DNA from 3 places in the Paenibacillus sp. HGF5 genome. Region 1 is predicted to be linked to each of the others. Evidence: riboswitches for the same ligand, from Rfam matches in the RefSeq annotation. Region 1 holds a riboswitch; each other region holds the start of a gene.

Region 1 (3,272 bases):
TGAGGCTGACAAGCCGGGGAATCCGGCTTACAAGCATAATATGCTGTTGTTGTTCTGTCATCGAGAACAGTTCCAGTGGCGAGATTTCTTTAACTCCAATAAATAACGAAATTATGGAGAGTACCACAACGGCTGCGAATAAGTATCTAATCTTCATGGCTCTTCCTTCTATGCGTATGTCTGTCGAAACCCGGCAGTCAGCAATTCCCCAACCATTCTCATTGAGATTGATTATCAATTGCGTTCTGATATGGATTATATCATTCTCATTCTCAGTCGACAAGTATAATTGAGAATGAAAATCATTTAATTTGTTCATCCAAGTATCATTTGTTCATGATTTGTTCATAATATGGAGTTTCGCCGAGATCAATTTTATATCGCTGAGGCTGAGCTGCTTAGATTCGGGGTTCCCGAAATACATACATATTGGAAGCTGATTTAATTCTCAGTAACCGGGTATAAAAAATATAAATTAACTTTCCTTCGAAGCGTTGACAATACCTCTAAGTTATATTAATATGCTAACATAATTATTATTTCTAACTAAACGTAAGTTAATGTGAAATGATAATTCAACGACAGCAATTCAACTCAACATGCATATTTGCTTGAATTAAAGGACATCTTTGTTATCAGGCTTATGCAAACATGATTACATCAGGAGGTTTTTTCAATGTCTAAAGATTTTTCAGCAGCACTTAAGCATCGTCGTTCCCATTATGCCATCAGCAAAGACCCGGTCATTTCCGACGAACGCATCCAGGAGATTGTTAATGAAGCCGTTAAATATACTCCGTCTTCTTTCAACTCCCAAAGCGCACGCGTCGTTGTACTGCTTGGCGAACAGCATGACAAACTGTGGAACCTGACCGAAGGCATTCTGAAAGAAGTTGTCGGAGACGAAGAGGCTTTCAAATCCACAGCTGAAAAAATGGGCGCATTCCGCGCTGGATACGGCACGGTTCTCTTCTTCGAGGACAATAACGTAGTTGCCGACCTGCAGCAAAAGTTCGCGCTGTATGCCGACAATTTCCCGGTTTGGTCGAACCAATCCAACGGCATGCTGCAATTCGTGGTATGGACGTCCCTCGAGGCAGAAGGCCTGGGCGCATCCCTCCAGCATTACAACCCGTTGATCGACGAGAAAGTGAAGTCCGAATGGAACATTCCGGAAAACTGGAAGCTGATCGCTCAAATGCCTTTCGGCAAACCGGTTGCAGATCCGGGCGAAAAAGAATTTGCGCCGCTTGAAGATCGCGTGAAGGTATACAAGTAAGCCGTAGCCGGCATAAGCCGCCTATCCAAGTCCAGAGGATTGGAGCAGGCGGCTTTTTTATGGTGCCCTGCCATTGAAAACCTGCCGCCAAAACGATACAATAACACAGGAAGCAGGCCTTTCGCCTTCTGATCTTCGGAAGTTCTTGGAGCCAGCTTGATTACCAACTGCATATTTGATGTTTGGCTGTACTAGGGGTGCCATGTGCTGAGAGACGGCGGGCTGCCGTTAACCCTTATCACCCGATCTAGATCATACTAGCGTGGGGAAGTGTAGCATTTATGTTTATTTTTTTGCGTAGGCATAACTGCACTTCTTCATGGGGTGCGGTTTTTTTGCGTGGACTTATACAATGGGGAGGAAAAAATTTATGAATGAGCTTGTATGCGGAACGAGCCGGATCGTGGGATGCCGGTTCTCGGTATTTCCCATGACGGATCGGTTCGTGGAAGTGATCACGGAGGCGCTTCGTTCCGTGGATTCGGAAAAGGTCTGGATCCAAACGGATGATGTAAGCACTTGTATTCGCGGACGTGCGGAGCATGTGTTTGATGTGACGAGAGCGATATTCGCTCATGCCGCGGCTAGCGGCGTGCACACGGTGTTTAACGGTACTTATTCTATCGGCTGCCCAGGCGATACGGATGCCGATGCGTATATGGACGAGGATTCGACCCGCTTAAACCACGATATCGGGGAACACGCCGATATCGAAACGGCCTGCCAATTCGCGCTTTACCCGATGGGTAGCGCCGATTACATGGATGTCATTTACGCAGAAGTGGATCGTGCGAAGGCAGCGGGCACATTCGGCGGAAGCGTTCATTACGCCAGCCGATTGGACGGGGCGTTGTCCCGGGTGTTCGGATCACTCGAAGACGCGTTCCAACATGCGATTCAATCCGACAGCAGCCATCTGGTCATGACCGCGGTGGTTTCGGCCCACAGCCCATCTCCCAAATCCAAAGCTTAAGGTCCTTTCCAACAGATAAAGGCCCGGCAAGCGCCGGGCCTTTATCGATTGCAGGCAAGAATATTGACGGTGTTTAAACCCAAGCACTCAAGATGATTACGAGCAGGATAAAGAGAACCAATATAGTTCCTACTGAATTGCCCCATGCGCCGCCGTATGCTCCGCTCATGAAGATCCCTCCTGGATTTAAAAGAATGACGTGAGTTAATCACGTTATTATCTTATTGCTTGTGGCGGGCGAGCGTCACGGCTAATGTACCCCCCTCTTTTTTTATGCAGGGCTTATTTATTCCTCATAACCGACCAGCAGCTTGCCTCCGTACGGGCTGAGCGCTTCCTCCGTCACTGCAATAAGGTCCGAAGGATCGTCCTCCCGATAAATCGCCAGAAGCGCTGCCTCCAGTCGATCCCCCATGGCTGGGCTATAGCCGTTGAACAAACGGAACAGCATCTTCCCTTCACCCGTCCACTCCCGGTTTGCCCTCAGCACGAATTCGCATAGAGTCGATGCTATTTTGTGTACCGTAAACCATTTTTCGCCTTCTCTGCGGGGACTTGTCAAGTCCAGCAAAAACTCGGTTAGCATGTAGCGGTATTCGGCAATATCGCTCGGCGACAAGGGCATGGGGCCGTAATTCAAATCACTCCGGGCATCCGCCCGAACCTCTTCTCCCTCAGGCAACGAACGCAGCACCGTACCTTCGGCGACCATCCGCTGTAAAGACGGATTCGCCGCCAGCACTCCCACGTCGAAATATTCGCGATAGGAGGATAAGGACAATATGAATATTTCCGCGATCCAGCCATGCGCTTCGATCGTCTTCCTGCTGAAGTCATGTCCGTCCCGTTCAATGACGATGATGTCCAGATCGGATTGTTCATTATATTCGCCACTGCTCGCGCTGCCGCCAAGTACGGCAAGCAAGCAGTCGGGATAATTTCGTTGCATGACGCGTATCGCTGCCTCCGTCGGTTCCAGTCTCATGGACGTTTCCTCCATTAATTCTCTCATCCGCCACA
Region 2 (3,272 bases), on a different contig from region 1:
GATAAGCCAAAACCTTCGAAGATGCGGCTCGTAATGCCGACTGATCCGTAGTAAATAGACGGAAGCGGCAGCGGAAGCCATAATGACTAGAACACGCTGAAGCAATAAAGCATCAGGCATCCACAGAACGGTCATTATCTGAATGAATGCATATGTGACGGCGAGTCGAATCCACAGATGATCTGCTGGAGTTGGACTCATAAGCATTCCTCCTCGGCCAAAAGGCAAGCTTTCTTCAATGCTTGTTTGTTAGGTCTTTTGAATTAATAGTTATAGTTCTCATGATACTTTTTACCCACCTAAAAGTAAAGAAGAGGAAATGAAAGAAAGACCGTCGATTCTACTCTATTAAACCATCGCGCACCCAAAAATTGTCGTCCTCAAGACCCACTTGACGTATAGGAATTATGTGATAATATTTCAGTCATATCTCATATGAATCGGAAAGGGTGTTTGCCTTGTCACAGAAACGATTGGATCATGTCGGCATTGTCGTCCGGGACCTTGAAGCCACGATTGCTTTTTACACAAACGTCGTAGGACTTGAACTGAAGGATCGCCTTACCCATACCAATGGCGTCATCCAGCTGGCATTCCTCGGATTTAACGGCAGCGACGAAACGGAAGTCGAGCTTATTCAGGGTTACAGCGACACGCTTCCCGCAGAAGGCACCGTCCATCATTTTGCCGTCAGCACCGATAATATCGAAGCGGAATATGCGCGCGTTCAGGGACTGGACGTACCTCATCTTGACGAGGAAATCGTAACGCTTCCGAACGGGTACCGCTATTTCTTCGTGCACGGTCCCGAAGGAGAATGGATTGAGTTCTTCCAGCGCTAACCGCTGGCGAACAGGATCCTATTAATTGCTTCATCCCGTGAATGGTTAACGGGGTTCATTCTTCCAACTGCACAAGCCATGTCCAATACGAAGACCTGCCTCGTTCGCATCCCCTTCCGAACTAGACAGGTCTTTGCGTTAGGACTATAATAACGGATGTAACGTCCGAAACTTCATAAATCCCGGGGGAGCTGGAATTTGGCCGGCTGAGAGTGTATCCGATGATACTGACCCTTACACCTGATCTGGGTAATGCCAGCGTAGGAAGTCCATGTTTGCGGCAGCTATGATTTGCCGTGGTATACACTTACGCCGTCATGCGTCCTGATATCATTCGGGGCGCTTTTTTTGTGGAGTTAACGAGGTCATAGAAAGAGAAGAGAATTCAAAGGAGAGAAGATACGATGAAGAGGGGAAAATGGATGGCACTGCTTCTCGCTTGCGCCCTGCTGATGGTTGCGGCGGGATGCGGTACAGGCGGAAAGAACGAAAACACAGGTACCGAAGGCGCAGACGGCCAGGCGGCCGAAAAGCTCCGCGATGTACAGCTGATGCTCGATTGGTCGGCCAACACAAACCACACCGGACTGTATGCGGCCAAGGAGCTCGGGTATTACGAGGAAGAAGGGCTTAACGTCCAGATCGTCCAGCCGGGGGCCGGCGGAACGGATACGCTGGTCGCATCCGGCAAGGTGCCGTTTGGCATCAGCTACCAGGAAGGCGTCACGCTTGCCAGAACCCAAGGTCTGCCGCTCGTCTCCATTGCGGCGATTATTCAGCATAATACATCCGGCTTTGCCGCCCCCAAGGACAAGGGGATCGTCAAGGCTGGCGATTTTGAAGGGAAATCCTACGGCGGCTGGGGCTCGCCTGTTGAGGAAGCCGTCATGAAATCCATCATGGAGATCGACGGTGCCGATGTCAGCAAAGTAAATATGGTTAACATGGGCGATGCCGATTATTTTACGGCCGTCAAACGCGATATTGATTTTGCCTGGATCTTCTATGCCTGGACCGGTATCGAAGCCGAGCTCCGGAACGAGCCGCTTGACATGATCTATGTGAAGGACTACTCCGAGCAGCTTGACTATTACACGCCGGTGATCGTAACGAACGAGAAGCTGATCCAGGAGGACCCGGAGCTTGTCAAAGCATTCATGCGGGCGACCTCAAAAGGATACGACTACGCGATTCAACATCCTGAGGATGCAGCTGCGCTGCTGACGAAGGCCGTTCCCGAGCTGGATGCCGAGCTGGTTCTTGCCAGCCAGAAATGGCTGAGTCCCCGCTATCAGGATGATGCTGCCCGCTGGGGCGAGCAGAAAGCCGAAGTATGGTCGGGGTATGCAGACTGGATGTTTGAACGCAAGCTGCTCGAGAAGGAGCTCGATGCGGACAGCGCCTTCACCAATGAATTTTTACCGGAAAAACCATAGGATGCATTTAATTTGGAAGAGAGACGGCCTGCCATGGCAGGCTGCCTCTCTTCCATTACAATATAGCTTGCATGAAAGGATGAGTTTAGATGGCAAACACCCTCTTGAGCATACAAGTGATACCCAGAACGCCGGATGGAGGCGACAGCATTCCTTATGTGGATGAAGCGATCCGGGTCATACAGGAGTCGGGCGTGAAATACGAGGTCCATGCGCTCGAAACCACCTTGGAAGGAGAGCTTTCCGAGCTGTTGAAGATCGTTGAGCGCATGCATGAGGCGCTGGTGAAAGCGGGAAGTCCCAGCGTCATATCCCAGGTCAAAATCGCGCACCATCCGGGCGGCATCAGCATGGATAAGCTGACTGAGAAATACCGTCCATGAGAAAAGGCTGGTGGAGCTCCGTTTGGCCGCCCGTTGCGGCGGTCCTTTTCTTTTTGACGGTATGGCAGGCCGCGGTATCGGTATTCGATATAGAGCCGTATATTTTGCCGGCGCCGACGGCCATCGGGCATGAAGCCGCCACCGGCGCCTCCGGTCTTTTTCAGCATACGCTAGCCACGCTGCAATTAACCCTGGTCGGATTTATGATCGGTACGGCGATCGGCCTTGTCATCTCGTTGGCCCTGCATCTGGTGCCTTTTCTCAAAACTGCCCTTTATCCGCTTCTTATTCTTAGCCAGAACGTGCCGACGATCGCTCTCGCCCCGCTCCTCATGATTTGGTTCGGCTTCGGCATGCTGCCCAAGGTTATCGTGATTACCCTGGTCTGCTTCTTCCCCGTAGCCGTTGCCGCCCTGGACGGACTGGCGCGTACCGACCGCACCATGATGAATTACATGCAGATGGCGGGAGCCACTTCATGGCAGATCTTCACCAAGCTGGAGCTGCCGCATGCGCTCCCCTCCATCTTCTCCGGGATCCGCATCGCGGCCACCTATTCGGTCATGGGTGCGGTGATCGGGGAATGGATCGGCTCAGACCGGGGCATCGGC
Region 3 (3,272 bases), on a different contig from region 1:
GTTGCTTTGGCGCTGGAGCAGAAGTTCGGCCGCTTGGACGTGCTGGTGAACAACGCCGGCGAGGCGGTGGGCGGCATGGTGGAGGAAGTGCCGCTGGGCGGCTGGCGAAAGCAGATGGAGACGAATTTCTTCGGGACCGTATCGGTGACGCAGCATATGCTCCCGCTGCTGCGCAAGTCCGGACGGTCCAAAATCATTCTCATGAGCAGCATTAGCGGCAGGGTCGGCTTTCCGGGTTATGGTCCCTATGCGGCGTCCAAATTTGCGCTGGAGGGGTTCGGCGAGAGCCTGTCCATGGAACTGATGCCCTTTGGCATTGATGTCGTGCTGGTCCAGCCCGGTGCCTACGGCACGCCGATCTGGAATAAGAGCTTTGGGGAGTTAAAGGTTAAGGAAGGATCACCCTACAACGCTCTGCTGAAGGGCGTGCTGGACTATTCCGAGCGGACGGCCAAGGGAAGCGGGGATCCACAGGAGGTAGCCAGGCTTGTGGCAAGAATCGCGTCTATGTCCAAGCCCAGGTTCCGCTATACGCTGCCCCGAGGCACGCGGATGACCGCGCGGATCAAGGGCGTGCTGCCGGATCGGCTGTTTCAGCGGATCATTTACCGGCTGCTGAGCAGGCGGTAAACATTCATGCAGCTACCGCATGCTGGGCCGGCATTAATCATTCATCCGTCGAATGTTTCATGGAGTTTGTAGCGCGGTGCTTGGAAGGAGAAAGGAATTACCCTTTTCGGGCTGTGGAAGGGTGCAGCAAACCAAGCAGTTCCCCCATCTTCACCTTGGAGCCCGGCTCCAAGTCGCCGCGCGGAGTAAACGTGCCGTTCTCCGTCAAAAGCACGACGGTAGAGCCGAATTCAAAGTACGCAAGTTCGTCGCCGATGTCGTATTTCTTCACGCTCTCGTCGGCATAACGGATGCTGCTTACGTTCATGGCTCCGACCTTCACGACCGCAACTTCGCCGAATTCATGGGCAATATAGGTAATGAGACGCTCGTTGCGGCTGAGCACGTTCCGGATATGGGTCATCGCAAAATCGTTCACGGGGTATACCCGGCCCTTCAAATGCTCGCTTTCCGCTTGAATGCCGGTTACCGGGGAATGTATGCGATGATAGTCGGTCGGGCTTAAATACAATACGAATGCATAACCGTTGATGTAATTCTCCATTCTCGGTGACTTGGCGAGCAGCTCGCTCAGGGTATAATCCTGTCCCTTGACGCTGAGAATGGTGCCGGCGTTGACGGTGCACATCGCCGAAATCGTGGCATCGACGGGGCTTACCATGGCATCGGCGGTGTCGTCTATGGCGCGCAGGCCTATTTTTAACCGGCGGGAAAAGAATTCGTTCAGCGAACGGTATTCGTGGATCTCCTTCTCCGCTTCATGCGCCGGGATTTGGTAGATTCGTATAAATGCAGGTATTAGATGACGGCTCAGCCGGCTGTGGGAACAATGCCCCATAATGCGGGACAGCCACTTGCGGGAGGACAGCTCGGTCATCAGACGCAGCAATTGTTTAGCCATGTCATTCTCCTTTGTGCATAGGTGTCGGCAATAAAACGTTGGTGGAAAAGCCAATCACTCTGATATTGACATAGAATGAGCCGGAAATCAATAAATAGCCATTTTTGAAAAAAGGTTCTTGCTAATTGGGGAACGAATGTGTATTTTAAGATTAACATGAAACCGAATAGGGAATACGGGGGCTTGAGTGAATCAGGCTGAGATTGCAGCTGCTATCCGCTGTTGACCGTTAATCTGAACTGGGTAATGCCAGCGTAGAGAATATCCGACCCTGCCTACATAGGGCCTATTTTTCCGTCTGCGCGTTTTTCCAGACGGTTTTTTGTTGTGTTCATACAAAAATAGCGGTGGAGAGGGGAATGTGTTGTTATGGGAACGTCAGTGCGAGAGAAATTGGGGGTACAGCCTAGAAAAGGGCTGCGTTTAAGCGATATTTTGGTGACGGTGCTGGTATCGCTTGTGCTCGGCGTCATTTATCACTTCTGGGGATCGGTTTACAATCTGCTGAAACCGCTGTTCTTCGAAGCGGATGAACTGTTATACGGCATGTGGTTCGCAGCGGCCACGCTCGCTTACCTGCTGATCCGCAAGCCGGGAGTGGCTATCATCGCGGAGGTGGCGGCGGCCCACGTGGAAGTTCTGTTCGGCAGCGGCTGGGGACTGACGCTGCTGCTGTACGGCCTCATTCAAGGGCTGGGCGCGGAATTGGTATTCGCGGCGTTCCGTTACCGGAGCACCTCGGCGTGGACGGTGGCGATTGCCGGGGCCGGCGCGGCGGTCGGCTCGATGGTGATGGACTTCTATTACAGCTATACCGATGATCTGCAGACCTGGATGTTCCTGGCCAAGTATGGCATGCGGATCCTCAGCGGCGCCGTCATTGCCGGCTTGCTCATGCTGCTGCTGGCCAAAGCGCTCGACCGTACGGGCGTCACATCGCTGCTGCGCCCCGCGTCCAAGAAGGATTACGAAGCACTGGATGATCCGCGCCATGTCTAAAACCGCCGCCCGCTGGGTTTCGGCTTCAACCGCCGAGGCGGTTACGGAGCAGGCCGTGCACGTGGAGGGATTGCGCCTGAAGTATCCGGGCGAGGAGCGTTTGATGTTTAAGGACTTGTCCTTCTCGGCTGCCCGGGGGGAGAAGGTGCTGCTGCTCGGTCCGAGCGGCTGCGGCAAATCCACGCTGCTTCAGGTGCTTAGCGGGATGATTCCCCGCGCCACGGAGGTGCCGATGAAATGCGAAGCTCAGCTGGTGCCTCGCTCTTGGGGATATGTATTCCAAGATCCGGATACCCAGTTCTGCATGCCGTACGTGGATGAAGAGCTGGCCTTCGTGCTGGAGAACCTCAGCGTTCCCCGCGACGAGATGAAGGAGCGAATGCAAGCCGTCCTGCATGAGGTAGGGCTTGACCTTCAGGAGCTGCATATGCCGATCAGTCATCTGTCGCAGGGGATGAAGCAGAGGCTTTCGCTGGCTTCGGCCCTTCTGCTGGAGCCGGAGGTGCTGTTCCTTGATGAGCCGTCCGCGCTGCTCGACCCGGAAGGCAGGGAGCAAATCTGGTCTGCGGTGAAGGCCGTATCGGAAGGGCGTACGCTGATTATCGTGGAGCACCGGATTGAAGAAATGGCTCAATACGTGGACCGCGTGGTGCTGTTCACCCCGGATGGCGCCATTCTGGGCGATGGCCCGCCGGCAGCGATATTCGCCGAATATGCGCGCGAGCTTCAGGCGTATGGCATC

The links. Region 1 has a riboswitch for thiamine pyrophosphate ahead of HMPREF9412_RS02815 (YkoF family thiamine/hydroxymethylpyrimidine-binding protein). Riboswitches for the same ligand answer to the same signal wherever they lie in the genome.
Region 2: linked by a shared signal. The riboswitch ahead of HMPREF9412_RS22775 (ABC transporter substrate-binding protein) and the one ahead of HMPREF9412_RS02815 (YkoF family thiamine/hydroxymethylpyrimidine-binding protein) in region 1 are both predicted to bind thiamine pyrophosphate.
Region 3: linked by a shared signal. The riboswitch ahead of HMPREF9412_RS25065 (ECF transporter S component) and the one ahead of HMPREF9412_RS02815 (YkoF family thiamine/hydroxymethylpyrimidine-binding protein) in region 1 are both predicted to bind thiamine pyrophosphate.

What each region holds. Positions count from the first base shown of each region.
Region 1 covers NZ_AEXS01000019.1:18,231-21,502, forward strand. Annotated here, with positions in the region: gene HMPREF9412_RS02805 (ABC transporter permease) at 1-157, opposite strand, end outside; gene HMPREF9412_RS02810 (nitroreductase family protein) at 677-1,279, shown strand; TPP riboswitch at 1,463-1,565, shown strand; gene HMPREF9412_RS02815 (YkoF family thiamine/hydroxymethylpyrimidine-binding protein) at 1,650-2,252, shown strand; gene HMPREF9412_RS31905 (hypothetical protein) at 2,326-2,421, opposite strand; gene HMPREF9412_RS02820 (nucleotidyltransferase domain-containing protein) at 2,539-3,237, opposite strand.
Region 2 covers NZ_AEXS01000144.1:3,188-6,459, forward strand. Annotated here, with positions in the region: gene HMPREF9412_RS22765 (GGDEF domain-containing protein) at 1-201, opposite strand, end outside; gene HMPREF9412_RS22770 (VOC family protein) at 459-842, shown strand; TPP riboswitch at 1,017-1,126, shown strand; gene HMPREF9412_RS22775 (ABC transporter substrate-binding protein) at 1,247-2,278, shown strand; gene HMPREF9412_RS22780 (MTH1187 family thiamine-binding protein) at 2,368-2,661, shown strand; gene HMPREF9412_RS22785 (ABC transporter permease) at 2,658-3,272, shown strand, end outside.
Region 3 covers NZ_AEXS01000153.1:48,006-51,277, reverse strand. Annotated here, with positions in the region: gene HMPREF9412_RS25075 (SDR family oxidoreductase) at 1-630, shown strand, start outside; gene asd (archaetidylserine decarboxylase) at 728-1,531, opposite strand; TPP riboswitch at 1,697-1,809, shown strand; gene HMPREF9412_RS25065 (ECF transporter S component) at 1,901-2,530, shown strand; gene HMPREF9412_RS25060 (ABC transporter ATP-binding protein) at 2,523-3,272, shown strand, end outside.